One region of the Streptomyces sp. NPDC048275 genome, then DNA from elsewhere that is predicted to be linked to it. Evidence: riboswitches for the same ligand, from Rfam matches in the RefSeq annotation. Region 1 holds a riboswitch; each other region holds the start of a gene.
What was found. Region 1 has a riboswitch for thiamine pyrophosphate ahead of thiC (phosphomethylpyrimidine synthase ThiC). Riboswitches for the same ligand answer to the same signal wherever they lie in the genome.
Positions count from the first base shown of each region.

Region 2: another riboswitch for thiamine pyrophosphate. It lies ahead of AB0D57_RS23910 (cytosine permease); the one in region 1 lies ahead of thiC (phosphomethylpyrimidine synthase ThiC).
Region 3: another riboswitch for thiamine pyrophosphate. It lies ahead of AB0D57_RS12445 (thiamine ABC transporter substrate-binding protein); the one in region 1 lies ahead of thiC (phosphomethylpyrimidine synthase ThiC).
Region 4: another riboswitch for thiamine pyrophosphate. It lies ahead of thiO (glycine oxidase ThiO); the one in region 1 lies ahead of thiC (phosphomethylpyrimidine synthase ThiC).

Region 1 is NZ_JBEZLR010000018.1:68,545-75,689, reverse strand. Features, by position in the region: gene AB0D57_RS14025 (VWA domain-containing protein) at 1-1,348, opposite strand, end outside; gene thiC (phosphomethylpyrimidine synthase ThiC) at 1,596-3,398, opposite strand; TPP riboswitch at 3,391-3,547, opposite strand; gene AB0D57_RS14015 (YibE/F family protein) at 3,619-5,109, shown strand; gene AB0D57_RS14010 (SsgA family sporulation/cell division regulator) at 5,172-5,609, opposite strand; gene AB0D57_RS14005 (IclR family transcriptional regulator C-terminal domain-containing protein) at 5,709-6,482, opposite strand; gene AB0D57_RS14000 (DUF5326 family protein) at 6,847-7,059, opposite strand.
Region 2 is NZ_JBEZLR010000041.1:36,656-43,800, reverse strand. Features, by position in the region: gene AB0D57_RS23930 (DUF4442 domain-containing protein) at 1-418, shown strand, start outside; gene AB0D57_RS23925 (class I SAM-dependent methyltransferase) at 473-1,144, shown strand; gene AB0D57_RS23920 (type III PLP-dependent enzyme) at 1,794-3,005, shown strand; gene AB0D57_RS23915 (maleylacetate reductase) at 3,114-4,193, shown strand; TPP riboswitch at 4,267-4,361, shown strand; gene AB0D57_RS23910 (cytosine permease) at 4,351-5,745, shown strand; gene thiD (bifunctional hydroxymethylpyrimidine kinase/phosphomethylpyrimidine kinase) at 5,795-6,607, shown strand; partial or broken gene AB0D57_RS23900 (MFS transporter) at 6,660-7,094, opposite strand.
Region 3 is NZ_JBEZLR010000015.1:88,432-95,576, forward strand. Features, by position in the region: gene pyrH (UMP kinase) at 1-176, shown strand, start outside; gene frr (ribosome recycling factor) at 364-921, shown strand; gene AB0D57_RS12430 (phosphatidate cytidylyltransferase) at 921-2,063, shown strand; gene AB0D57_RS12435 (DUF6479 family protein) at 2,219-2,566, opposite strand; gene rlmN (23S rRNA (adenine(2503)-C(2))-methyltransferase RlmN) at 2,842-3,948, shown strand; TPP riboswitch at 3,973-4,091, shown strand; gene AB0D57_RS12445 (thiamine ABC transporter substrate-binding protein) at 4,171-5,247, shown strand; gene AB0D57_RS12450 (iron ABC transporter permease) at 5,349-6,956, shown strand; gene AB0D57_RS12455 (ABC transporter ATP-binding protein) at 6,956-7,145, shown strand, end outside.
Region 4 is NZ_JBEZLR010000004.1:121,570-128,714, forward strand. Features, by position in the region: gene metF (methylenetetrahydrofolate reductase [NAD(P)H]) at 1-431, opposite strand, end outside; gene thiE (thiamine phosphate synthase) at 622-1,278, opposite strand; gene AB0D57_RS04500 (Rv2175c family DNA-binding protein) at 1,371-1,742, opposite strand; gene AB0D57_RS04505 (hypothetical protein) at 2,021-2,335, shown strand; gene AB0D57_RS04510 (FAD-dependent oxidoreductase) at 2,558-3,784, opposite strand; gene AB0D57_RS04515 (hypothetical protein) at 3,817-4,233, opposite strand; TPP riboswitch at 4,327-4,438, shown strand; gene thiO (glycine oxidase ThiO) at 4,436-5,611, shown strand; gene thiS (sulfur carrier protein ThiS) at 5,608-5,808, shown strand; gene AB0D57_RS04530 (thiazole synthase) at 5,812-6,606, shown strand; gene pknB (Stk1 family PASTA domain-containing Ser/Thr kinase) at 6,820-7,145, shown strand, end outside.

The DNA.
Region 1 (7,145 bases):
CCAGCACCCCGTAGTTGGACCGTCCCAGACCCACGAACTGCCAGAAGATCGGCTCATCCACCGCTTCCAGCAACTCCTTCTCGATCTCCCTGTTGCGGTAGACACCTCCGTCGGAAAAGAAGAGCACCAGCGTGGGGTCAGCGGCCGGATGCTCACGAACATACGAGCGAACCTCCGCGATCGCCTTCTGCTCCTCGTTCTGGATACCGACCGCCCGCATGTCCACCTGCCCCGGCAGCAGGCCCTTCCGCGGCTTCTTGCGCCGGAACAGGCTCAGCTCGCCGACCTTGACATGGAGTTCGAGCCACTCGGGCAACTCGCCCAGCCTCAGATCCGGCAGCCGGGCCGCGTTGGAAGCGAATGTCCACGCCTGCATCACACCGTCGTCGTCCAACTGCGCGGCCACCGCAGCCATCCGCTCCACCACGTCGGCCACGACGCCCTTCGAGTAGAGGAAGGACATGGAACCGGAAGCATCGAGGATCAGCACGACACGCGCCGTGACACCCACCGCACCGTGCTTCCGCAGACTGACGGCCACCTGCTCCTTGCGCAGTGAGAGCCGCTTGCGCATATCGACGGGCAGCTGCTCCTCGCCCTTGCTGAGGCTTGCTGCAGACGGTGTTGCGGTGGGTGTGGGTGCGGAGGGGCCCAAGGACGCGGCGGACACGGGCGTTGCCGCCGGCCTCGGGGGCATCTGCGGCGTCGGGGGCGTCGACGGGATCTGCGGGGCAGGCCCGGGGATCCCTGGCGTAACCGCGGCCGAAGCCGCCGGAGGGGTTGCAGGGTGGACCGGAGACGCATCCATGGACGCCTCCTCATCGACGCTGATGCCGAAGTCGGTTGCCAGGCCCGCGAGTCCGGACGCATACCCCTGTCCCACGGCGCGGAACTTCCACTGACCGCCGCGCAGATACAGCTCACCCCCGATGAACGCCGTCTCCGTCGTGGCCTCCATCTCGAAGCGCGCGACCTCCTGCTGCGTTCCGGCGTCCAACAGCCGCAGCGTCAGTCCGGACAGCTCACCGAAGGTGCCACCGTCGGCCGAGGCGCACAGAACGACCCGCTCGATCTCCGTTTCCAGGGCGCGCAGGTCCACTTCGACCGTGTCCGTCGTCGCATCGGCATCCCGCCGCTTGCCGAGATGGCGTACGGCGCGGGAGGCATGCTGCGGCTGGTTGTAGAAGACGAAGTCGCCGTCGTCCCGCACCCGTCCACCCACGCCGAGCAGCAACGCCGACGCGTCCGCGTCCGGTGCACCGGCTCCGCCTCTCCAGCTGAGCACGGCCTGCAGTGCCCCAGCGGTGACGGGAAGATTGGCGCCCTTGCTCATGGCTGTCGATGTCATGCGCCCAGTCTGCCGAGAGAACGCGGCCACGGAGCCGCTCGATGCACAAACATCCGCTTCGACCGGCCCACGGACACACTCACCACATACCTGCGCCTCCTCAAAGGAGACAGCAAAGGATTCAGTTTCGGCAGAGGCCGCCGCACGCCCCCTGACCGCGGTCGAGCGGCTGAGGAATGCCCAACGAAACTGAACTATGGCGGTGCTTCCTGGTCGACTGCCCCAAGGAGCACCGCCGTTCCAGCAATCAGTCTGTCAGCGGCAGGTAGACCCTGTTCCCGCTCGCCGCGAACTCCTTCGACTTCTGGAGCATCCCCTCGGCTACCTCCTCCGCCGTCGCCCCAGCGGCCGCCGTACCACCGAACCGCTCCGTGATGCTTTGGCTAATCTTCATGCTGCAGAACTTCGGGCCGCACATGGAGCAGAAGTGCGCCGTCTTTGCCGGCTCGGCCGGCAGGGTCTCGTCGTGGAACTCCCTTGCCGTATCCGGGTCCAGGGCCAGGTTGAACTGGTCCTCCCATCGGAATTCGAAGCGGGCGTCGGACAGCGCGTCGTCCCATACCTGCGCACCTGGGTGCCCCTTGGCGAGGTCGGCTGCGTGGGCGGCGATCTTGTAGGTGATGACGCCGGTCTTGACATCATCACGGTCAGGCAGGCCCAAGTGCTCCTTGGGCGTGACATAGCAGAGCATGGCCGTGCCCCACCAGGCGATCATCGCGGCACCGATGCCGGAGGTGATGTGGTCGTACGCCGGCGCGACGTCCGTCGTCAGCGGGCCGAGCGTATAGAACGGAGCTTCATCACAGATCTCCTGCTGAAGGTCGATGTTCTCTTTGATCTTGTGCATCGGGACATGTCCCGGGCCTTCGATCATCGTCTGTACATGAAAACGCTTCGCGATCGTGTTGAGTTCCCCGAGCGTCCTCAACTCCGCGAACTGCGCCGCGTCGTTGGCGTCCGCGATCGACCCGGGTCGCAGCCCGTCGCCCAGAGAGTACGTGACGTCGTAGGCGGCGAGGATCTCGCAGAGTTCCTCGAAGTTCGTGTACAGGAATGATTCCTTGTGGTGCGCCAGGCACCAGGCCGCCATGATCGAGCCGCCGCGCGAGACGATGCCGGTCTTGCGGTTCGCGGTGAGCGGCACGTACTGCAGGCGTACACCCGCATGGACGGTCATGTAGTCCACGCCCTGCTCGGCCTGCTCGATAACGGTGTCCTTGTAGATGTCCCAGGTCAGCTCCTCGGCGTGGCCGTCGACTTTCTCCAGGGCCTGATAGAGCGGCACCGTGCCGATAGGGACAGGGGAGTTGCGCAGGACCCATTCACGCGTGGTGTGGATGTTGCGGCCGGTGGACAGGTCCATGACCGTGTCAGCGCCCCAGCGGGTTGCCCAGGTCATTTTCTCGACCTCCTCCTCGATGGAGGAGGTGACAGCGGAGTTGCCGATGTTGGCGTTGACCTTCACCAGGAACCGCTTGCCGATGATCATCGGCTCGATCTCCGGGTGGTTGACGTTCGCGGGCAGTACCGCGCGGCCGGCGGCGATCTCCTCACGGACGATTTCAGGGTCGACGTTCTCGCGGATCGCCACGAACTCCATCTCGGGCGTGATCTCGCCGCGGCGAGCGTATGCGAGCTGTGTGACCGCCTCTCCGGGACGGCCCCGGCGCGGCTGGCGCGGCCGCCCCGGGAAGACGGCGTCGAGGTTGCGCAGGCCCCCGCGCGGCGAGGTGTGCTTGATCCCGTCGTCCTCAGGACGGACGGGACGACCCGCGTACTCCTCGGTATCACCGCGGGCAGTGATCCAGTTCTCGCGCAGCGGCGCCAAGCCCCTGCGTACGTCGGTGTCGGCCGTCGGATCGGTGTACGGACCGGAGGTGTCGTACAGCGTGACGGACTGCCCGTTGGTGAGGTGCACCTGACGGACCGGCACCCGTAGGTCGGGGCGAGAACCCCCGACGTATGCCTTGTGCCAGCCGATGGACTTCCCGGCCTCCTGCGGCTGTTCGCCCTGGCTGGAGGCAGGCGTGCGTACGTCCTTGTTGGTCATGAGACCTACTCCCTACGCCGGCATTACCCGGTAACAGGTTCAGCGGTCGACGCAGCGGCTTCCGTCTGCCGATGTTTCATGTGAAACATCGCTAAGACGAAGGTCAGCGCCCTCTCAGCCCGGTGCTCCGAGCTCCCGCGTGTGCAAAGGTGCCTCCACGCTAGCGTCATATCTGGCGCGGTGAACAGAGGGCCTCCGCCGTTCTTGCGATGATCGGTCGGTGACCACATCGCAGAAGCCCTCGTTCCCACCGCCCGAGCCGCCGCGCCGACCCGGCTCCGGTGACGGCCATGGACATGGCTCCGATAACGGCCACGGGCATGGACCGGACGGCGACCGTGGCCCCGGGCCCGGAGATGGGCACGGCCCCGGAGACGGACACGGATCGGGCGGCGGGCACGGATCGGACCACTCTCACAGTCACAGCCATGGCCCCGCCGCGCCTGTCTCCAAGCACCTGCGCAAGGTCATCGCCGCGGTGCTGATCCCCTTCGCCGCCGCGGTCTTTGTGGGTCTCCTGGTGCTCTGGCCCGGTGGTGCCCCGTCTCACGAGCGCACCGGCGTCGGCTTCGACCGGCAGACCCAGCAGGCCACCGTCACCAAGGTCGACAAGGTGGACTGCAAAGCCGTCAACGCGTCGGGGGAGACCCCGACCGGCGCCACGTCCACCGCCGAAGGCTCCTCCGCCCAGCAGCAGGCGACGGGCGACTGCAAGAAGGCGACGATCCGGGTCGACACCGGCAAGGACAAGGGCCGTACGTTCACCGAGATCGTCCAGCCCGACCAGTCACGGCAGTTGCACCAAGGCCAGAAGGTCGTGGTCGCATACGAACCCTCCGCGCCCAAGGATCTGCAGTACTCCGTCAGCGACGTGAACCGGAAGTTCCCCCTGGCGCTGCTCGCCGGGATCTTCGCCGTGGTCACCGTGGTGGTGGGCCGGATGCGCGGCGTCATGGCGCTGATCGCGCTGGCCGTCAGCTTCCTGATCCTGACGTTCTTCATCCTGCCCGCGATCCTGCAAGGCTCGGATCCACTGATCGTGGCGATTGTCGGGGCCAGCGCCATCATGCTGATCGCGCTGTACATGTGCCATGGCCTCTCGGCCCGCACGTCGGTGGCGGTGATCGGCACGCTGCTCTCGCTGGTGCTGATCGGCGTACTCGGCTCCATGTTCATCGGCTGGGCCGCGCTGACCGGCAACACGGACGACAACACTGGACTGATCCACGGCTTGTATCCGTCCATCGACATGAGCGGTCTACTGCTCGCCGGCGTCATCATCGGTTCGCTCGGTGTCCTCGACGATGTGACGGTGACACAGACGTCCGCGGTCTGGGAGCTGCACGAGGCCAATCCGACGATGGGCTGGCGCGGTCTGTACCGCGCGGGCATTCGGATCGGCCGCGACCACATCGCGTCGGTCGTCAACACGCTCGTCCTGGCATACGCCGGCGCCGCGCTGCCGCTGCTGCTGCTCTTCTCGATCGCGCAGAGCAGTGTGGGCGCGGTCGCCAACAGCGAACTGGTCGCCGAGGAGATCGTGCGCACTTTGATCGGCTCGATCGGTCTCGTCGCCTCAGTGCCGGTGACCACCGCGCTGGCCGCCCTGGTGGTCTCGGCGGACCGGCCAGGGGGCCCTGCCGTCCCCGTGGAGCCCGCCGGGAGCAGGACTCCGGTGCGTGGCGGGAGGGGGCGCCGCCGCAAGCGCTGAAGCCTCCTGGCACGCCTCACTTGTGAGGAAGCGTTACTCCACTTGGGGGTACCAGAGCGCTGTCAGCCCGCGCTCTGCTCCTCCGCGAGGATCCGGTCCAACGCCTCGTCGAGGTGGGCGTCGAAGTCGGCCAGCGAACGCTCCTGCCCCAACGGCACCAACTTGTCCGTGCGATCGAGGAATGCCACGAGCGGCGCCGCCCCGGACCGGAACAGCGCGTGGTCGCTGCCCACCTGAAGCCGGATCAGCACCTCGCCGAACGCGTCCGGATCGGCGGGCGCGATGTGCACATCACCGTCGCCGCACGGCCGGCCCACGCCGTCGATCAGCAGCTCCCGCCCGAACGCCCAGGTCACGGGCGCATCTCCGGGCAAGTGGAAGGTCAGCCGCACCGCGTAGGGATCACAAGTCTCGTATCGCAGCTCCACCGGAATACGGAAGGAGAGCTCCTCCGACACGAGGAAGCTCATCATGATCTCTGCCTGTACCGACTCGCGCATCGCCTACCCCGTCGTTTGCCGTCGACTGGCCAGGAATCATCCCCCTGACACTGCCGAAATCTTGCTCAACGTACACAAGAGATCACAAGGAGTGAGTTTTCAGATGCTGATAGAGATCGCGAGTGACCCTAAAAGCCTGCCGATCTCACCCTGCAGCTGCCGTGCCGCGGGTAGCAGTCGATCGGCTTGGTGAACAGGCAGAGAAATGGCCAAAGTCGCGGCAGTTGTGCCGGCTGTGAGGGGGAGAGCGGCGCAGACCGTGCCCAGCGCGTACTCCTGCCGCTCGATGACGGGCTCCATCCGCCCCGTCCGCTCCAGGCGCCGCAACAGACTGGCGTTGTCACGCACCGTGTACGGAGTGATCGACTGCACCGGATAGCGATCGAGGTGATCCCGGCGGGCCTTCTCGTCCAGCTGGGACAGCAGACACTGGCCGACCGCGTGGGCGTGCCCGGTCTCCCGAAAGTCGGCCCACTCCTCCACCGCCGGATTCCCCGGGGTGTCAGCGACGCACATGACCTCGATCTCACCGTCGCGGTAGACCGCGTAGTACACCGGCACACCGATCGAATCGCGCCACTGGGCAAGCGTTTCACTCACCGTGCTGCGACGTTTCTGCTGGGCTCCGCTGCTGCTCAGCCGCTCGGCGGCCTCCCCCAGGAAGAACAGCCCTTTGTCACGGCGTAGATAGCCCTCGTGCACCAGCGTGCGCAGCAGATGGTAGGCCGTCGGCAGCGCGAGTCCGGCTTCCCGGGCGAGTTGCTTCGCCGGCGCCCCGTGCTCGCGTGCGGCGACGCCCTCCAGGAGCCGCATCGCCCGCTGCACGGAGCCGATCAAGGTCGTGGGATGCGGCTCCGAGGGCGGGACCTCCAGCGGAGGAGTACGCGGATCCGCAAGCGGGGTACGTGCCTCCGCAAGCGAGGTGCGTGGCTGTGCCGGCGGGGCACACGGCCCCGCGGAGGCGTTGGATCGCTGGATGGGTGGAGCGGGTGATTCTGCGGGTGCGGTGTCAACCGTGGCCAAGGGGCACTCCCGAAGCGCGAGGGGGACCGCCCGTGCGGGGGAACACGGGAGGGAGCTGTGCGCTGCCCGCGGGGATCGCCCCCGCGTCGAATTCCGGACTTTAACGGCCTGCCATCGCTTGCAGACGGCCTCGCCGGAAACTTCCCTCGGCCGAGGGAACCTCGAGTTCCCCTTTACCGACCTGCTCGTTACCAGGTGCTCCCCCGGCTGCGCCTCACCAATCGCTGCGCGACGACGAACTCGACGTGAACTTCCGTACTACGTAGATCAAACCGCCGACGAGTGCGACGAAGACCAGCACCTTGAAGAGCAGGCCGATCACGACAGTGAGCACACTGACTATCACGGTGCCGAACACGACCAGGGCGATGACCGGCACCGCGATCCACTTCACCCACCACGGCATCCCGTTGAAGATCTCTTGCATCTCCCTTGTCCTTGCCTCTCTTCGCCCGTCGCCCCAACTCCGGGACTCTGATTCCGGGTTCTCTGATGTCCTGCACTCGATGCTAG
Region 2 (7,145 bases), on a different contig from region 1:
GGCCGGGATCAAGGTGCTCCGGGCCGCCGACTGCGCGGCCGAGGTCGCGCTGGAGACACCGCAGGCGCTGACCAACGTCATCGGCTCGCTGCACTCCGGTGGGCTCATCACCCTCGTCGACGCCGTGGGGCTGGGCGCGATCATCGCCGCGAGCTCGGGCGACGGCGATTTCCAGGGGGTCGTGCCCCTGGGCAGAGCAGCCTCCCTGGAATTCCTCGCCCCCGCACGAGGGAGGCTGGTGGCCGCCTGCCGCCTCGGTGACGAGGCCCGGCACACCCTGCTGCCCCTGCTGTCGGGCCGGACCGACCGGGCGCGGTCCGCCACCCACGCCGAGGTCACCGACGCGGCGGGAACGGTGGTCTGTCGCGGCAGCTTCGACTGGAGTGTCCGCAGGACCACGCCCTCCGGCGTGGTCTGAAGCCCTGGGTGAACACGGTCGCACGACCCGCGGCGCGTCCGTAGCGTCGGCGGCATGACTCCTGGGATGACAGCGCTGTACGACGAACACGCCGACTGGTACAACGATTTCATGTCGCCCGCGGCCGGCCCATACATCCAGCGGGTGCACGCCACGATCCAGGATCTGCTGGGCCCGGGGGACGGGCCGTGCTTGGACGTCTGCTGCGGGACGGGCGCCCACGCGCCCGCGCTCGCCGGGCTGGGATGGACACCGGTGGGAGTGGATCTCTCGCCCGGGCAGCTGCGTCATGCCGCGCAGCGGCTTCCGGTCGCCGTGGCCGACGCGTCAGCCCTTCCGTTCGCCGATAGCTCCCTCCCCGCCGCCGTGTGCGTGCTGGCCAGCACCGACGTACCCGATTACGCCGCTGTGCTGCGCGAGACCGCCCGGGTCCTGCACCCCGGCGGGCGTTTCGTGCACCTCGGGGTGCACCCCTGCTTCATCGGCGCGTTCGCGGACTGGAGCGACCGGCCCAGGATCGTGGTCGACGAGCGGTACGCCGACCGCTCGCGCAGCTTCGAGGCGTGGAATCCGGCCGGGGTCCGCGCCCGGGTCGGCGCCTGGCACATCCCCCTCGCGGACCTCCTCAACGCCACCGTGGCGGCCGATCTGAGGGTGATACGGACCGTGGAGACGGGCCCGGGCGGCATCCCCGATCTGTTCGGCTTCGTCGCCGTGAGGAACTAGGACCTGTCCGGTCGATCACCGCGGAGACGCGCACACACCGCTGCTTTCCTCCACCGTGATCGACCGGACAGGTCCTAGCCGCCGCCTCGGGGCCGGCCCCCCCCGACGCACGTTGCGCATGCCGTCGACGATGCCGCGGCTCGCCGGGTGTGACGTCGTTCATCCCGTTACGTGAGCGGCTCGAGGTGCTGACGGATCTCTCACCGGGTAGAGATCGTAGCGAGGCCTCGGGTATGGAGTCGCGGAACAGGATGATCGTGAAATGCCACAGGGCGCCGACCCCGCGAGCGTGGGCGCCGGCGAGCCGGAAGGCGACGGCGCGCGTCTCCTGGTCCCCCACCACCGTGCCGAACCGGACGAGCGGTCGGCATTCCCGACACGCTCCGCCGGAGCCGACGGGCCGGGCACCGGGAGCGGGACACCACGGCCCCGGTGATCCTTGCGCCTCCTGTGGCACGTGTAACGCTCCGGGGCGTTTGTGCTCGCCAGGATGCCGATGCCGATGCCGATGCCGATGCCGATGCCGCCTCCGCCTGCCGTCCGGCCGGGTCGCCGGGCCGCGCGCCGCTTGGTCCGCCTCGTCGCCGGGCCGCTCGCCTCCCTCCCCGGGTGCCACCGATATCCTGCGCCACACGACCCGGAGTTCCTCATGACCACACCCCCGCTTGCGGTGCGCGACCGCATCCTGACCCTGCCTCCCACCGAACTACCGGCCTACGTGTACGACTTGGCGGCATTGCGTGCACACGCTGCGTTTGTGCGGGACGCCCTGCCCGAGCGTGTCGAGCTGTACTACGCGGCTGAGGCCAACCGGGAACCGGAGATCCTGACCGCCCTCGGCCCGTACGTCGACGGCTACAAGGTCTCCTCGGACAGCGAACTCTCCTACGTCACCCGAGCGGCACCGGACCGTCCGCTGGCCTTCGGCGGTACCGACAAGACTCCGACGGAGCTCGCGGCCGCGCTGGAGCGGGGCGTGACCCGTTTCCACGTCGAGAGCGAGTACGAGCTGTACATGCTGGCCGGGCTGGCCCAGCGGCACGCTCCGGACAGCAAGGTGGCGGTCCTGCCGCGCTTCAACCTCCCGGTGGCCGACGGCCTGCTCGCCGGAAGCGACCTCGCGACGGACCGCCGCCGCACCCGTTCCGGCCTCGACCCGGCGCAGGCGGAGACGATCATCGGCCTGCTCACCGACGGCAGCTATCCGGCCCTCGAACTCCGCGGTGTTTATGCGCACTTGGTCGACGGGCTGCACGCTCCGGAACACCTGGCGGTCGCCGCGGCCATCGTCGACTGGACTTCGGAACTGGCCGCGCGGCACGGCCTTCACCTCACTGAGGTGAACATTGGGGGTGGCATGGCGGTGGACTACGACGACCCCGAGCGTCGCTTCGACTGGAAGGCGTACGGCGAAGGACTCGCCCAACTCACGTCCGTCCACCCAGAGCTGACGCTGCGTATCGAACCCGGTCGCGCGTTGACCGCGTACTGCGGCTGGTACGCGAGCGAGGTGCTGGACGTCGAGCACGGCCCCAGTGAGGACTTCGCCGTCGTCCGCGGCACCGCGGTTCATCTGAGCACCCCCGCGACCAAGAAGCGCGACCAGCCCTGGTCCGTACTCGAAGTGGAACTGTGGCCGTACCTCTGGCCGCGACCGGCGGTACGGAGGGAACGGGTCACCCTCACCGGCCAGTTGAGCACTCCGAAGGACGTTCTGGTCCGGCATGCCCGAGCGCCGGGGCTGCGGGCCGGCGACCGCGTCGTGTTCTCCCTCGCGGGCGCCTACACCGCACCCGCCTCCCAGCAGGAATTCCTCAGATATCCCCAGCCGGGCTTCCATTTCCTGGACCCGGGCGTCTAGCCACGCGACTCGCGATACGACGTCGCCCGGGGCGTTGCGGCCCTGACAAGATCACCCGCGGGAGTACGCCCGCTTCGACCTCGTACTGGAGCCGGTATGAACAACCCCATGAACACCCCTCTCGACTTCTCGTACGAGACTCAGCCGGCCCGCGTCGTCTTCCGGCCCGGCGCAGCGGTGTCCGCGACCCCCGGTGAGGTCGCGCGGCTCGGTCTGCACAGGGTGCTGGTGATCTGCGGCAGCCGCGGCGAGGCCACGGCGCGAGCGGTCGCGGACGCGCTGGGCGACGCCTGCGCGGGGCTGCACACCGAGGCCAGGATGCATGTACCCGTCGAGGTCGCCGACCGGGCCGTCGAGGTGGCGCGCGCGGTGGGCGCCGACGGCTGTGTCGCGGTCGGCGGAGGCTCCGCGATCGGGCTCGGCAAGGCGATCGCGCTGCGCACCGGCCTGCCCCTGATCGCCGTGCCCTCCACCTACTCCGGCTCCGAGATGACCCCGGTCTGGGGACTCACCGAGCACGGCGCCAAGCGCACCGGACGCGACCCGGCCGTCCAGCCCCGTAGCGTCGTCTACGACCCCGAACTCACCCTCTCGCTCCCCGTCCCCCTCACGGTCACCAGCGGCATCAACGCGCTCGCCCACGCCGTCGAAGCCCTGTACGCCCCCGACGTCTCGCCGCTCGTCTCGCTCATGGCCGAGGAGGGCGTCCGCGCGATGACGGGCGCCCTGCCGCTCCTCGCCGTCGCCCCCGACGACCTCGAGGCGCGAGGTCGAGCCCTGTACGGCGCCTGGCTCTGCGGCGCCTGCCTCGGCGCCACCACCATGGGCCTGCACCACAAGCTGTGCCACGTCCTCGGCGGCACCTTCGGCCTGCCGCACGCCGAGACACACACGGTGGTCCTCCCGTACGCCCTCGCGTACAACGCGCCGGCCGCACCCCAGGCGATCACCGCCCTTTCCCGCGCCCTCGGCACCGACAATGTCCCCCGTGCGCTCCGCGACCTGGCCGGAAGCCTCGGCGCCCCCCGCTCCCTCGCCGAACTCGGCCTGAAGGAGGCGGACCTGGCGGTGGCCGCGGCCGAGGCCGCCGGGCAGGCGTACCCCAACCCCCGCGAGGTCACCGCGAACGGTGTGCTGGGGCTGCTGACGGCGGCGTACGAGGGCTGGGAGCCGCGCGTCGATTCCTGATCCGCCTCCCCGGACCTCTCGCTGCGAGCCCCTCCGGTGGGGCGCGGGCGCGGACCGGGCTATCCTGACCGCCGAACCGGACACGGGGTGCCCCGCACGAGGGCTGAGATCACACCCGTTGAACCTGAACCAGTTAGGACTGGCGGAGGGATGTCTCATGTCGTTGCCGTACGCCCGTAATGAGGTGGCCGTCGGGGGCCCGCAAGGCGTTTTCGACGGGCGGATGCCCGCCGCACCCGGTGATCTGCGCGTAGAGGCGCGCGGAATCGCCCCGGTACCGGAGGACCATCGCTACGGAAGCCCCGGCCGCCTGTTCACCGTCTGGTTCGCCCCCAACCTGACCATGACCGGCGTGTTCACCGGCACCGTCGGTATCGCCCTCGGCCTGGACTTCTCGACCGCGCTCGTCGCCGTCGTCCTCGGTACCCTGCTGGGCGCCGTGCCGACTGCGTATCTGGGCACCTGGGGCAGCCAGACCGGCGCGGGACAGCTGCCGCTCGCCCGGCTGGCGTTCGGGCGGGCCGTGGTGGTGCCGGGCGCCCTGCAATGGCTGTCCTCCATCGCCTGGGACGCGCTGATCGGTCTCTTCGGCGGGGACGCCCTGGCTCAGCTGTGCGGCTGGCCGTTCTGGCTGGGCGTCCTGGTCATGATGGCGGCACAGGGGGCGCTCGGCGTCCTCGGGTACGAGGCGATCCACCGGCTCCAGACCGTGATGACCTTCGCCCTCGCCGCCGCCTTCGCCGCCCTGTCGGTGAAGCTCCTGAACGGCGCCCACCCCGCTGCCGCCGCCACCGTGCACGGCGCCGACCGGGCCGGGGCCTTCGTTCTGACCTGCACCATCGCGCTCAGCCTGGCGATGTCGTGGGCGCCGTACGCCAGCGACTTCAGCCGCTATCTGCCCCGTACGGCGTCCCGCCCGCGCATGTTCTGGTGCACCCTCCTCGGTATCGGCGTGTCCTTCGTGGCCGTCCAGGCGCTCGGCCTGTGGGGCGCGTCCGTCTTCACCGACCAGACGGCCCGGGGCGTCGACACACTGCTCGGCGGCGGCGCGCTCGGAGCATTCGGCCTGCTCGCCGTGGCGCTCGCCGCCCTGAGCAGCAACGCCATGAACGACTACAGCGGCTCGCTCGCGCTGCAGACCATGGGGCTGCGTGTGCCGCGTCCGCTCGCCGCCGCGCTGGCCGCCGCACTCGGCTTCCCGCTCGTGCTGTGGATGCACGCCGCCGACACCACGAGCCGCTTCCAGAACGTCCTGCTGCTCGTCGGTTACTGGATCCCCGGATTCGTCGCGATCGTCGCCGTCGACTGGCTCCTGCGGGCCAGGGCCCGCGGCGGCGCACCGGTCGACCTGCCCACCGAGAGCGCGCGACCACTGCCGTGGTGGCCCGCGCTGGTGGCGTTCGTCGCCGCCTTCGCCGCCGCCGTGCCCTTCATGAGCACCAGCCTGTACGTCGGCCCGGTCGCGCAGGCCCTGCACGGCGCCGACCTCGCCTACGGGGTGGCGTTCGTGGTGGCCCTGGCGGTGTACGCCCCGCTGCGTGCGCGCCACTGACCCGCGCCCCTCATCCCCCTCACCCCCTCCCGTACGGAGTGACACCACCATGCCCCCGATGACGCCCGCCGCCCCGCCCCGTGTCCTCACCATCGCCGGATCGGACTCCGGCGGCGGCGCGGGCATCCAGGCCGACCTCAAGACGATGCTCGCGCTGGGAGCACACGGCATGAGCGTGCTGACCGCCGTCACCGCGCAGAACTCCCTTGGTGTGCAAGGCGCTTGGGAACTTCCGGCCGCGGTGGTGCGCGCGCAGTACCGCAGTGTCGTGGACGACATCGGGGTGCAGGCCGTGAAGACCGGCATGCTCGCCTCTCCGCTGATCGTCGAGACCGTCGCCGAGCTGTTGTCGGACGCGACCGCTCCCGTGGTGGTGGACCCGGTGAGCGTGTCCAAGCACGGCGACCGACTGCTCGCGGACGACGCCCTGGACGCCGTACGGACCGTCCTGCTGCCGGTCGCGACGGTGGCGACACCGAATCTCGACGAGACGGCCGAGCTCACGGGGATCGAGGTGACGAGCGAGGAGGGCATGGTCCGCGCCGCGCGACGGCTCCTGTCGTACGGGCCCCGCTGGGTCCTGGTGAAGGGCGGCCACCTGCCCGGCGCGGCCGTCGACCTGCTGACGGACGGGGTCGATCAGCACTGGTTCCGGGCGCCGCGCCACGACAACCGCCATACACACGGCACCGGTTGCACCCTGGCCTCAGCCATCGCGGTGGAGCTGGCACGGGGGCGGGAGGTACCGGAGGCGGTGCGGCTGGCGAAGGACTACGTCACGGGCGCGATTGCGGCGGGATTCGCCCTCGGTTCCGGTCTCGGACCGGTCGACCACGGCTGGCGGACGCGCGCGGAGCGTTGATCCCGAGCCTCGGCTCGATCCCGTGGCGAACACCGCCCGTGCCGCTTTGCCGTCAGGCGGCAACGGAAGGCTCGAGTTCATCGGCGGCGCGGGCCTCCCGCGTGCGGGACACCGCGAGGGCGAGTGCCTGAACGACCGCTCCGGACAGGCCCACCCACAAGGCGAACCGATAGCTGACCTGGTCGGCGAGCAAGCCGCCCACCGGCGCCCCCACCGCTACCGTCCCCCAGTTGAACGAGCGGATCGTGGCGTTCATCCGCCCCCGCAGCCGGTCGGGCGTCACCGACTGGCGATAACTCATCTCCACCGGGCTTTCGATCGAGATCGCCAAGGACACCACGAAGAAGGCCAGCGATACCGAGACGAGCCCCCACGGTCCACGCTCGACAAGGACCAGCGGCAGCCAGCCGACGGCGGCAAGGACACGGAACACGATCAAGGTGGCGCCGACGTCCAGCGTTCGCGCCACCCGCCCCGAGAGCGCACCACACCCGTCTGCGTCAGACGACGCGAACGGGCGACGAGCCCCGAGCGTATC
Region 3 (7,145 bases), on a different contig from region 1:
ACGGCGAGGTCATCACCCGTGACCTCAAGGTCGCCGACATGACGGCCATCACGCTGTGCCGCGACAACGCGCTGCCGATCCTGGTCTTCGAGCTCCTGGCGGAGGGCAATATCGCGCGCGCCGTCAAGGGTGAGAAGATCGGCACACTCGTGGGTGACCAAAGCGGCCGGGCCTGACCGGGGACCACCCCTGACGGGGAGCAACCCCGACCGGGGACGCACCCCGGCCGAGTACGGACCCTGACCGGGGGATGGACAATGTCCTGCCGGTCGGGAACCGTGCAGGAATAAGACGCGACGCAGCCGGCCGCCACCCCGACAAGGAGCAGCTGCCGGGCCTACTCAAGACACGCAGGAGCAAGTGGTGATCGAAGAGACCCTCCTCGAGGCCGAGGAGAAGATGGAGAAGGCCGTCGTGGTCGCCAAGGAGGACTTCGCCGCGATCCGCACCGGTCGTGCGCACCCGGCGATGTTCAACAAGATCGTGGCCGACTACTACGGCGCGCTGACGCCGATCAACCAGCTGGCCTCGTTCGCGGTACCCGAGCCGCGCATGGCCGTGGTGACCCCGTTCGACAAGAGCGCGCTGCGCAACATCGAGCAGGCGATCCGCGACTCCGACCTGGGTGTCAACCCGAGCAACGACGGCAGCATCATCCGAGTGGTGTTCCCCGAGCTCACCCAGGAGCGCCGCAAGGAGTTCATCAAGGTCGCCAAGACCAAGGGTGAGGACGCCAAGATCTCGATCCGCTCCGTGCGCCGCAAGGCGAAGGAGACCATCGACAAGCTGATCAAGGACGGCGAGGTCGGCGAGGACGAGGGCCGCCGTGCGGAGAAGGAGCTCGACGACACCACCGCGAAGTACGTCGCTCAGGTGGACGAGCTCCTGAAGCACAAGGAAGCGGAGCTGCTCGAGGTCTGATGAACGACTCTTCCTGGGGGGCGCCGCCACAAGCCGGGTACTGGGGGCCGTCCGCGCAGGGGCCTGTCCAGGGGGCAGCCCCGGCGGGTCCCACGTACGATGCGCATCACGCGCAGCACACTCGGCCCATGCCCATCGTGCCCGATGACGTACCCACACATGGCGGAGACCAGGATGACAACCGTGGGGCCGCTCGGCTGAGCGGTCCCACGGTCCGCGACGACACACCGCAGGCGGCGCCCTATGGGGCCCCCTCGCACAACCCGCAGAGTCCGCAGGAGCCCATGCCCAGCGCCGCCCCACAGCCCGCCCCCGCACCGCAGAAGAAGAGCGCGGGCCGCGATCTGGGTGCCGCGATAGGGGTGGGCGTCGGGCTCGGTGCGGTGATCGTCGCGTCGTTGTTCGTCGTCAAGGCCGTGTTCGTCGGTGTGGTGGCGGTCGCCGTGGTGGTGGGCCTGTGGGAGCTCACGTCAAGGCTCGAGGAGCGCAAGGGCATCAAGGCGCCGCTCGTGCCGCTGGCGGTCGGCGGAGCGGCGATGGTCGTCGCCGGTTACGTCCGGGGTGCCGAGGGCGCGTGGGTGGCCATGGCGCTCACCGCGCTCGCGGTCCTGGTCTGGCGGATGACCGAACCGCCCGAGGGTTACCTCAAGGACGTCACGGCGGGGGTCTTCGCGGCCTTCTACGTGCCGTTCCTGGCCACGTTCGTCGCGCTCATGCTCGCCGCGGACGACGGCCCGCGCCGCGTTCTGACGTTTCTGCTGCTGACGGTCGTCAGCGACACCGGTGCGTACGCGATCGGCTGGCGCTTCGGCAAGCGCAAGCTGGCACCGCGCATCAGCCCCGGCAAGACCCGCGAGGGTCTGATCGGAGCGGTCACCTTCGCGATGGCCGCGGGTGCGCTGTGCATGCAGTTCCTGATAGAGGACGGCACCTGGTGGCAGGGCCTGCTGCTCGGCCTCGCGGTCGCGGCCAGCGCCACGCTCGGCGACCTCGGCGAGTCCATGATCAAGCGGGACCTGGGCATCAAGGACATGGGTACGCTGCTGCCGGGGCACGGCGGCATCATGGACCGGCTGGATTCCCTGTTGCCGACGGCACCGGTGGTGTGGCTGCTGCTGGTGATCTTCGTCGGCTCCGGCTGATCCGTACGACGGTCCGGCAGCTTCTCCAAGGCGCGGCTGACCTGCGGTTGTGATGGTGGCGAGGGCTCGTTGTCCACAGGACGGCGAGCCCTCGCCGTATGTCTGCGAGGCGGCGAGCGGGCGCGGATCGGATCCCGCCGTCGATGGGCCGGGGGTCAGTGAGGGCCCAGACCGCCGCCGCCGAAGGAGCCGGTTCTGCCCTCGACCCAGCGTGGCGGCTTCTTCAACGGACTCGTGCGGTTCGGCGTGTGGGCCAGCTCGTACGGGGTGAGAGCGTGTTGGTCCTTGGTCACCTTGGGGACCTCGGCGGGCTCCCGGATCTCCCGGGTTTCCAGGACCGGGCCGTCCGCGGGAAGGTGCGGCTGCTCCTCGGGGCGTGGCAGGCGCTCGCCGGCCCGTATGCGGCAGCCCAGCCAGAAGCCGCCTGCCAGCAGTGCCAGGACGGCTATGGCGACCCCGAACAGCGCAAGGCTGATGAGGCCGCTCGGCTCTGCGATCTGCATCGATGCGATACTCATACAAGGCAAATACCCTCAAATTGCCCCATGAATCAACCGTCCTGATCGCGCCGGGCGTCGGTGGACGCCTCGCCCGCGGCGTGATCGCGAACGCCTCGGTCCGCTGGGCGGCGTCGAGGACGCGCCGGCGTTGCACGCGATACGTCACCAGCGTCCGGATGGTCCTCCAGGGCGCCTCTGACCTGCGGCTTTGATGGTGAGCTCTCGTTGTCCACAGGGCGGCGAGCCCGACTCCGTGTGTCTGCGACACTGGTAGGGCCATGCCTAAGCCCGGAGAACTTACTTTTGTCGCGCCGCGCGGAGCCAAGAAGCCGCCGCGGCACCTTGCCGATCTCACGCCTGCCGAGCGTAAAGAGGCCGTCGCCGCGATCGGTGAGAAGCCGTTTCGCGCCAAGCAGCTTTCACAGCACTACTTCGCGCGGTACGCGCACGACCCGTCGGAGTGGACGGACATCCCGGCCGCCGCGCGCGGCAAGCTCCAGGAGGCACTGCTTCCCGAGCTGATGACGGTCGTGCGGCATCTGTCGACCGACCAGGACACCACCCGCAAGACTCTGTGGCGGCTGTTCGACGGCACGCTCGTGGAGTCCGTGCTGATGCGCTACCCGGACCGGGTGACCATGTGCATCAGCTCCCAGGCGGGCTGCGGGATGAACTGCCCGTTCTGCGCCACCGGCCAGGCCGGTCTCGACCGGAACCTGTCCACCGGTGAGATCGTGCACCAGATCGTGGACGGCATGCGGGCGCTGCGGGACGGCGAGATCCCGGGTGGCCCGGCGCGGCTGAGCAACATCGTCTTCATGGGTATGGGTGAGCCGCTCGCCAACTACAAGCGGGTGGTCGGCTCGATCCGCGCTCTCACCGACCCCGAGCCGGACGGGCTCGGGCTCTCGCAGCGCGGTATCACCGTGTCGACGGTCGGACTCGTCCCCGCCATCCACCGGTTCGCTGACGAGGGCTTCAAGTGTCGGCTGGCCATCTCGCTGCACGCACCGGACGACGAGCTGCGCGACACCCTCGTACCCGTCAACACGCGGTGGAAGGTGCGCGAGGTGCTGGACGCCGGATGGGAGTACGCGGCCAAGTCGGGGCGCCGGCTCTCCATCGAGTACGCCCTCATCCGGGACATCAACGACCAGGCGTGGCGCGGTGACCGGCTCGGGCGGCTCCTCAAGGGCAAGCCCGTGCATGTCAATCTCATCCCGCTGAACCCGACCCCGGGTTCGAAGTGGACCGCCTCGCGGCCCGAGGACGAGAAGGCGTTCGTCGAGGCGATCGCGGCCCATGGGGTGCCGGTCACGGTCCGGGACACCCGGGGCCAGGAGATCGACGGGGCGTGCGGTCAGCTCGCGGCCACCGAGCGGTAACCTGTGCTCGGTACGTACATCTTCATATTCCGACAGGGGAGCGCCACAGCGCTGAGAGTGCGGTAGCCGGAACACCGGTGGGCCGCAGACCCTCAGAACCTTGCCCAGGTCATTCTGGGTAGGAAGTTCGGGCATCACTCAAGCTGTTGCGCCCTGCCCGGGAACCTCCCACGGTTCCCGGGCAGGGCCGCGTCTCTTCCTGGTCATCCCAGGAGGAATTCAGTGAGCATCAAGAGGACGATCACGGCCGTGGGTATCGGCCTGGGCCTGGTCACGCTGTCCGCGTGCGGGTCCGCCGACAGCAGCGACGCCGGGGACTCCAAGACCGTGACCCTCGTCAGTCACGACTCCTTCGCCTACTCCAAGAGCGTGCTGAACGCGTTCGAGAAGGAGTCCGGCTACAAGGTCAGGATCCTCAAGGACGGGGACGCCGGGCAGGCCGTGAACAAGGCCGTCCTCACCAAGGACAACCCGCAGGGCGACGTCTTCTTCGGCGTCGACAACACCCTGCTGTCCCGTGCGCTCGACAACGGGCTCTTCCAGCCGTACGAGGCGAGCGGCTCGGACCGGATCCTCCCGGAGTACCGGGTCGACCAGGACAAGCACCGGGTCACGCCGATCGACTCCGGTGACATCTGCGTCAACTACGACAAGAAGTACTTCGCCGACCACAAGCTGGCCCCGCCGACCTCCTTCGACGACCTGATCAAGCCCGCGTACAAGAACCTGCTCGTCACGGAGAACGCGTCCACCTCCTCGCCCGGCCTCGGCTTCCTGCTCGGGACCGCTGCCGAGTACGGCGACGAAGGCTGGCCCGACTACTGGAAGAAGCTGAAGGCCAACGGCGTGAAGGTGGTCGACGGCTGGGAGCAGGCGTACAACGACGAGTTCTCCGGGTCGGCCGGCGGAAAGAAGGCCAAGGCCGACCGGCCGCTGGTGGTCTCCTACGCCTCCTCGCCGCCCGCCGAGGTCATCTACGCCGACCCGAAGCCGACGACCGCGCCGACCGGGGTCGCGAGCGGCACCTGCTTCAGGCAGGTCGAGTACGCGGGGCTGCTGAGCAACGCCAAGAACACGAAGGGCGGCAAGGCGCTCATCGACTTCCTGGTCTCCAAGAAGTTCCAGGAGGACATGCCGCTGAACATGTTCGTGTACCCGGTGGTCGAGGGCGCCGAGGTGCCGGCCGAGTTCACGCAGTTCGGTCCTCAGGCCAAGGACCCCGAGACCCTGGCTCCCGCCGAGATCGCCGACAACCGTGACCAGTGGGTCAAGTCGTGGACCTCACTCGTACTGAAGTAACTGAAGTACTCGAAGTGGCTGAAGTGCCCCAAGTGGCTGAAGTGGCGGAAGCAGCCAAGGCGTTGCCCGACAAGCGCGGCAGCGCGGCGCGGCTCGGGCTCATGGCCCTGCCCGTCGCGTTCTTCGCCGTCTTCTTCGCCTACCCCGTCGCGGCCATCGTGGCCCGGGGCCTCAAGGTCGACGGGGTCTGGCAGTTCGGGCGGATCGGCGAGGTGCTGGCGCAGTCCGACATCCGGCACGTCCTGTGGTTCACCACGTGGCAGGCGCTCGCCTCGACGGCGCTCACGCTGCTGATCGCGCTCCCCGGCGCATATGTCTTCGCGCGCTTCGATTTCAGGGGCAAGCACGTCCTGCGGGCCGTCGTCACCGTGCCGTTCGTGCTGCCGACCGTCGTCGTCGGTACGGCGTTCCTGGCCCTGGTCGGCCGGGGCGGGCTCCTGGACCAGCTGTGGGGCGTACGTCTGGACACCACTGTGTGGGCGATCCTGCTCGCGCATGTGTTCTTCAACTACGCGGTCGTCGTACGGACCGTCGGCGGGCTCTGGGCGCAGTTGGACCCGCGCCAGGAGGAGGCCGCGCGGATGCTCGGCGCCTCCCGGTTCGCGGCCTGGCGCAAAGTGACGCTCCCGGCCCTGAGTCCGGCCGTGGCCGCCGCCGCGCTCATGGTCTTCCTCTTCACCTTCACCTCGTTCGGTGTGGTGCAGATCCTCGGCGGGCCGACCTTCTCGACCCTGGAAGTCGAGATCTACCGGCAGACCTCGGAGATCTTCGACCTGGCGACGGCGGCCGTGCTGACGATCATCCAGTTCGTGGCCGTGGGCGCGATCCTCGCCGTGCATGCCGGGACCGTACGCCGCCGGGAGACCGCCCTGCGTCTGGTGTCTCCCGAGGTGACCGCGCGCCGGCCGCGCGGGGCCGGGCAGTGGGCGCTGCTCGCGGGGGTGCTGGCGAGCATCGCCGTCCTGCTCGTCCTGCCGCTCGGCGTGCTGGTCCAGCGGTCCTTCGACACCCCTGGCGGCTATGGATTCGCCTATTACAGGGCGCTGACCTCCGCTGACAGCGGCATTTTCCTGGTCGCGCCGATCGAGGCGATCGGCAACTCGCTCGCCTACGCGCTCGCCGCCACCGCCATCGCCGTGGTGATCGGCGGTCTGGCGGCCACCGCGCTCACCCGACGGGCCGGTCGTCTCGTACGAGGTTTCGACGCGCTGCTGATGCTGCCGCTCGGCGTGTCCGCCGTGACCGTCGGATTCGGCTTCCTGATCGCGCTCGACGAACCGCCACTGGATCTGAGGTCGTCCTGGATCCTGGTGCCGCTCGCGCAGGCGCTGGTGGGCGTGCCCTTCGTCGTCCGCACCATGCTGCCCGTGCTGCGGGCGGTGGACGGACGGCTGCGGGAGGCGGCGGCCGTGCTCGGGGCGTCGCCGTGGCGGGTATGGCGGGAGGTCGATCTGCCGATGGTGCGGCGGGCGCTGCTGATCGCGGCGGGGTTCGCCTTCGCGGTGTCGCTGGGCGAGTTCGGGGCGACGGTGTTCATCGCGCGGCCCGACAATCCGACGCTGCCGGTCGCGGTGGCCCGGCTGCTCGGGCGCGCGGGCGACCTCAACTACGGCCAGGCGATGGCCCTTTCGACGATCTTGATGGTGGTGTGCGCGGTGGCGTTGCTGCTCTTGGAACGTATGCGCACCGACCGGACGGGGGAGTTTTGATGACAAGGCTCGTCAAAGAGGCGCAGGCGGAGGTGAGGGCGAAGTCGGGGAACGCCCTGCTGAGGATCGAGGCGGCGACCGTACGCTTCGGCCGGCGGCCCGTGCTCGACGCCGTCGACCTCGAGGCCGCCGAGCACGAGATCGTGTGCGTGCTCGGGCCGAGCGGCAGTGGCAAGTCCACGCTGCTGC
Region 4 (7,145 bases), on a different contig from region 1:
AGTTCGGCCGCGTAGGTGAGGCCTTGGGGGTGCGGCACCCACTCGCCCATGGGGTCGCCGGGCGGGTCGCCCCGGACCGCGAGGATGTTCCGGATACCGGCGTCCGCGTACTGGCCGATGATGTTGCGCAGTTCCGCGATGGAGTGGTTGACCGCGGTGAGGTGGGCCACCGGGGTGATCGTCGTGTCGACGACGATCTGTTCGGCCTCCTTGACCGTGCCCGCGCGCGTGGAGCCACCGGCTCCGTAGGTCACGGAGACGAAGTCGGGCGCGACGGCCTCGACCCGGCGGAGCGCGTTCCACAGGCTCCGCTGGCCCTTGGGGGTCTTCGGCGCGTAGAACTCGAACGAATACGTCGTCTTGCCGGTCGCGAGCATGTCGCGCACGGTGCGTGCGCGGTCAGTCCTGGTGGAAGCAGATCCGAGGGCCATACCCGCAGGTTAGCCAGGGGGCGCCGGTCACCCAACCGAACTGAAGAGAATTGTCCGATATGTCGATTTGTTGTCCACCCCTCGGACAGGCATCGGACAGCCATCGGGCACCTCGGGCACCCTCGGGCACCCTTGGGTAAACGATCGAACAAACCGTCGGACAACAACTGATCCGGACGACCGTGCGGAGCTATGCGTGACGCAGCCGCTTCGCGAATTCTCCCGCCGCCGCTGCCGGATCGTCCGCCTCGGTGATCGCCCGCACGACGACGACACGGCGGGCGCCCGCCTCCAGTACCTCGTCGAGATTGCCGAGGTCGATGCCGCCGATGGCGAACCAGGGCCGGTCCGTGCCCAGTGCGGCGGTGTGACGGACCAGGTCGAGGCCGGGTGCGTGGCGGCCGGGCTTGGTGGGGGTGGGCCAGCAGGGGCCGGTGCAGAAGTAGTCCACACCCTCCTGGACGGCGGCGGCCTGGGCCTCGGACTCGGCGTGTGTGGAGCGGCCTATCAGTACCTCGTCACCGAGGACGGCGCGGGCCGCCGGGACCGGGAGGTCGCCCTGGCCCAGGTGCAGGACGTCGGCGCGGGCCGCGTGGGCGACGTCCGCACGGTCGTTGACCGCGAGGAGCTTGCCGTGGCGGGCGCAGGCGTCCGCGAAGACCTGGAGGTGCTCCAGCTCCTCTGCTGCCTCCATACCCTTGTCGCGCAGCTGCACGATGTCGACGCCGCCCGCCAGGACCGCGTCCAGGAACTCGGCCAGGTCGCCCTGGCGCTTACGGGCGTCCGTGCAGAGGTAGACGCGGGCGTCGGCGAGCCGGGTGCGGGCGGTGACGGCGTTCTCGGGCATGCGTGTGTCCCCCGTGGTGCGGTGCGTACGGACCACGTCGACCCGGGGTGGTCCGGGGCCGATCGTGGTCCGTACGCCGGACGGTTGTCGGATCAGACGGCGAGCGCCTGGGCGCGGCGCTTCACCTCCGTGCCGCGATTCTCGCTCAGAGCCTGCGCGGGGGTGCCGGGCAGGGTCGGGTCGGAGGTGAAGAGCCACTCGAGCATCTCTTCGTCGGAGAAACCGTCGTCCCGCAGGAGCGTCAGGGTGCCGGACAGGCCCTTGACGACCTTTTGCTCGGCCCCGTCGATGAAGGCGGCGGGGACGTGCAGCGCGCGGTTCTCACCACGGCGTACGGCGATCAGCTGGCCCTCCTTGACCAGCTGCCGGACGCGGGTCACCTCGACATCGAGCATTTCCGCGATGTCGGGGAGGGTGAGCCAGGCGGGGACGAGAGCATCGATCTTTGCGTCAATCTCGGTCACGGGACAAGCCTGCCATCCCCGACTGACAGTCGGTACCCGAGCACCCTCCGAGCCGGGTTCCTGTGACTGGTCGAGATCCATGTCACCTGGTTGCGATATCTGCCACCGGCGCCCAGTTCGGCGGGCTGCCATCATGCTGAGATGGCCCACGACATAGTGTTCTTCCTCGCTCCCGACGACGAGTCTGCCGCTGCGACGCGCCGGGGGGACCTGGTCAGGCCTTTGAGTCTGTGAGCTGCCGTTTCATTGAGCCGGACAGTGCCATCGCGGAGTGGGACATGTACTTCAAGGAGCCCTCTGCCGAGGTCCCGCCGATTGAGCAGCTCCTTGGGTGGTCGTGGCCGGAGTGGGTCACTGCCCCCTTGAACGATGGCGTTGAGGTGTTCGCTCTGCCGCAGCGGTTGACGCTGGCGTTGGCCAACGCCAGCTCCACCGAGCTGGAGGAGCTGGCAGGTCGCTGGACCGCGAGGCTCAGGTCTGCCGACGGGGACGATATGACCGACGATGATCTACTGGCGGTCCTGCAGGGAGTGTCCCGGCTAGCGGCGTCTGCGGTGAGCACGGGTGGTGGCCTCTACAGCTGGAGCGTCTGACCGTCCGGTGGAACCTCTTCGGGCAGTGGCATCGCCATCGGCTTGGGCGACAACCGGGCTGAAAAGTCGGATCAGGTGACAACAAGGCCGACCATCTGGTGACAAGCAACGTGCCCACCGAGCTGCTCAAGCCCAGGTCTGCTGGTGAGCCGCTGACATCTATCTCGACCAGTCACAGTTCCGAGTCGCGCAGATCGCATACGTTTTCGATTGCCCGCACCGCTACGCCGTCGCGTCCTTCAGGGGGCGGGACGGATCCGACAGCAGTTCCGGGTTCATCGGCGTACCCGCCTCGATCAGGCGGCGCCCCTGGGCCAGGTCCCTGGGCCGGCCGACGGCGAGGAGGGCGACGAGGCGGGCCTCGCGGAGCCAGCAGACCGTCCAGCCGGCGCCCGACGGGTCGCCGCGCCAGATCGTCGTGTCGGCGAACGCATGGTGGCCGGCGTACTGGACGAAGCGGCCGAACTGCTCGGACCAGAAGTACGGGACCGGGTCGTACGCCGCCGGCACCTCGCCGATGATGTTCGCCGCCACCGTGCGCGGGCCCTGCAGGGCGTTGTCCCAGTGGTGGACGAGGAGTCGCTCCTCGTACCGTCCCGAGGGGAAGGAAACGCAGTCGCCCACCGCGTAGACGTCCGGCACGGAGGTGCGCAGGTGCGCGTCGGCCACGACCTCGCGGTGGGCCCCGAGCTCGATGCCTGAGTCGGCGAGCCAGTCAGTGGCGGGGCGGGCGCCGATACCGACGACCACGGCGCCGGCGGGCACCCGGGAGCCGTCGTCCAGGATCACCGCGCCGGGCTCGACGCTCTCCACGCGCGCGTGGGTGCGCAACGACGCCCCGCTGTCGGCGTACCAGGCCGTCATGGGGTCGGCCACCTCGGCGGGCAGTACCCCGGCCAGCGGCCGGTCGGCGGCCTCGACGACGGTCACCGCGCACCCGGCCTCGCGCGCCGCGGTGGCGAACTCCGCGCCGATCCAGCCCGCCCCGACGACCACGATGTCGTGCTGCCGGGCTAGCACGGGGCGCAGCCGCTCGGCGTCGTCCAGGGTGCGCAGCAGATGGACGCCGGGTACGCCCTGCGCGCCCGGCAGCTGGATCGGTTCCGCCCCGGTCGCCAGGACCAGCACGTCGTACGGCACCGGCCCGGCCTCGGTGTCCAGCTCATGGTCCGCGGGGCGCACGCCCAGCGCCTCGCAGCCGAGCCGCAGTTCGATGTCCAGTGCCTCGAAGTCGACGTCGAAGGCGGAGCCCTCGGCCTTGCCGAGCAGCACCGCTTTGGACAACGGCGGGCGGTCGTACGGTTGGTGGGGCTCGGCGCCGATCAGCGTCACGCCGCCGGTGAAGCCCTTGTCGCGCAGGGCCACCGCGGTCTGCACTCCGGCCATGCCCGCGCCAACGATGACGACCTGCCGTCCCGTACGCCCCTGTGCCTGCGTCTGCTCGCTCACCTGATCACCATAGACACCTGAAAATCCGTCAGTCAGCGGACGTGCTCAGTGACCTGTTCCACATTGCCCGTCGAACGTGCGATCTGTTCGACCTGTTCGACCTGTCCGGCCTGCTCCACCTGTTCCACCACGCTCGTCCCACTGCCCGCCTGAGACTCCCACTCCCAGGTCTCCTCCAGGCGCAGCCGCCCGTCGGGAAGCTCTACGACGAGCGACACGCAGTGCCCCGAGGACGTGGCGCCGCCCCGCTTCAACTGCACGTACCGGAAATCGAGGCGGTCGCCCTCCCGCGTCCCCACGAGATGGCCCCGCACGACATCCCCGCCCGCGTACTCGGCCCAGATCTCGCCGTCCCGCTCGTGATAGGCGAACCGGGTGCGGGTACCCACCTGTCCCGGCGCCTGATCGGCGACCGGGGCGAGGACGAGTCCGTCGAGCGAACGGGCCATGGACGGAGGCTCCCTTACTGAGACATACGGCAGCGGGCTACGCTAGCCAACGTGCTGCATCTCCCGGGGGACGCCCCCCGGACCCCAGCACAGAAAACCACTCGCGGGAGCCCGGACGCACCGGGCTGAGAGGGAGGCTGGCGGCCTCCGACCGTACGAACCTGATCCGGGTCATGCCGGCGAAGGGAGGGGCTGGACGCCCATGTCGCCTACACGTACACATACCTCAGACGTCCTTGTCATCGGGGGCGGAATCATCGGTCTCGTCACGGCCTGGCGGGCCGCTCAGCGCGGGTTCGCCACCGCGGTCGTGGACCCCGAGCCCGGCGGCGGAGCCGCGCGCGTGGCGGCCGGAATGCTCGCCGCCGTCACCGAGCTGCATTACGGCGAACAGACCCTGCTGGGCCTGAACCTCGCCTCCGCGCGCCGTTATCCCGACTTCGTGACCGAGCTCACCGAGGCGACGGGCCAGGATCTCGGCTACCGCCGGTGCGGCACGCTTGCGGTCGCGCTGGACGCCGACGACCGCGCCCATCTGCGCGAACTGCACGCCCTGCAACAGCGGTCGGGGCTCGACTCGGAGTGGCTCAGCGGTCGCGAGTGCCGCCGTCTGGAGCCGATGCTCGCGCCCGGTGTGCGCGGCGGGCTCCGGGTCGACGGTGATCACCAGATCGACCCACGGCGGCTGGCGAAGGCCCTGGTCACAGCGTGCGAGCGGGCCGGAGTGAGGTTCCACCGGGCGTGGGCGGAGCGGCTGACCGTCGTACGGGATCGGGCCGCCGGGGTCGTCACCACGGACGGCGACCGGCCGACGGCGGGGCAGGTGGTGCTCGCCGCGGGAAGCCTCAGCGGGAAGCTCGCGGGCGTCCCCGACGACGTACTGCCGCCCGTGCGTCCCGTGAAGGGGCAGGTGCTGCGGCTGAGCGTGCCGCAGCGGTACGCGCCCTTCCTGAACCGGACCGTGCGGGCCGTCGTGCGCGGGAGCCAGGTCTATCTGGTGCCGCGCGAGAACGGCGAGCTCGTCGTGGGCGCCACGAGTGAGGAGCTCGGCTGGGACACCACGGTGACCGCGGGCGGGGTCTACGAGCTGCTGCGCGACGCCCATGAGCTGGTCCCCGGGATCACCGAGCTGCCGCTCACGGAGACGCGCGCCGGGCATCGCCCCGGTTCGCCCGACAACGCGCCGCTGCTCGGGCCGACCGGACTCGAGGGGCTCCTGCTGGCCACCGGCCACTACCGCAACGGCGTCCTGCTCACGCCCGTCACCGGGGACGTGATGGCGCACGTCCTGACCACGGGGGAGCTCCCCGATGTGGCCCGCCCCTTCACCGCCGCGCGTTTCAGCGCCGCCGCCGTCCGCACGGAGCAGCCCGCATGAACATCTTCGTCAACGGAGAGCGGCGCCCGATCGCCGCCGACACCGCCCTCGACACGCTCGTCGCCACCCTGACAGCGGCCCCGTCCGGTATAGCCGCCGCACTCAACGAAACCGTCGTCCCGCGCGCGCAGTGGTCGTCCACGTCCCTCTCCGAGGGAGACCGTGTCGAAATCCTCACCGCCGTCCAAGGAGGCTGACCCATGGCCGACGATCCTTTTGTCCTCGGGGGTACGACCTTCTCGTCCCGTCTGATCATGGGTACGGGGGGTGCGCCCAGCCTCGATGTCCTGGAGCGGGCGCTCGTGGCGTCCGGCACGGAGCTGACGACGGTCGCGATGCGACGCGTGAACCCTTCGGCGCACGGGTCGGTGCTGTCCGTGCTCGACCGGCTCGGCATTCGCGTGCTGCCGAACACGGCGGGGTGTTTCACCGCGGGAGAGGCCGTACTGACCGCCCGGCTCGCGCGCGAGGCGCTCGGTACCGAGCTGATCAAGCTGGAGGTCATCGCCGACGAGCGCACGTTGCTGCCCGATCCGATCGAGCTGCTGGAGGCGGCGGAGGTGCTGGTCGACGACGGGTTCACGGTGCTGCCGTACACGAACGACGACCCCGTGCTCGCGCGCAGGCTCGAGGACGTCGGGTGCGCCGCGATCATGCCGCTCGGGTCGCCCATCGGGTCCGGGCTCGGGATCCGGAACCCGCACAACTTCCAGCTGATCGTGGAGCACGCGCGCGTGCCGGTGATTTTGGACGCGGGGGCCGGTACGGCGTCGGATGCGGCGTTGGCGATGGAGCTCGGGTGTGCGGGTGTGATGCTCGCCTCCGCTGTGACGCGGGCGCAGGAACCGGTGTTGATGGCGGAGGCCATGAAGCATGCGGTGGACGCTGGGCGGCTTGCGTGGCGTGCGGGGCGGATTCCTCGGCGGCGCTTTGCCCTGGCCTCGTCTCCTGAGGAGGGCGTGGCGCGGTTGGATCCCGAGCGGCCTGCCTTCTAGCCTCCGGCGCTGCGGTTTTTTCTCGCGCCCGCGCACCGCCCGTTTCCGGTCGATCGGAAGGTGGGCGTCGCCCGTGGGGGCAGCTCGCCGTCGGCGGGTGCGGCCTGCGTTGTCGTGGACGGGGGGCGAGGTGCGTCACAGGTCCGCTGCAGTCCCGGGCCTGTACGGGCCGAGCGGGCAGCGTTGACAGTGGCGGCTCGTACACTCGCCTGCGTGGATACGACCCTTCAGGACCCGCTTGTCGGGCGCGTGCTCGACGGCCGCTATCGCGTCGACGCACGGATCGCGGTCGGCGGGATGGCCACGGTCTATCGGGCCCTGGACACCCGCCTCGACCGCGTGCTCGCGCTCAAGGTGATGCACCCGACTCTGGCCGCCGACGGCTCGTTCGTCGAGCGGTTCATCCGGGAGGCCAAGTCGGTGGCCCGGCTCGCGCACCCCAATGTGGTGCAGGTCTTCGACCAGGGCACGGACGGGTCGTACGTCTATCTGGCCATGGAGTACGTCGCCGGGTGCACCCTGCGCGACGTGCTGCGCGA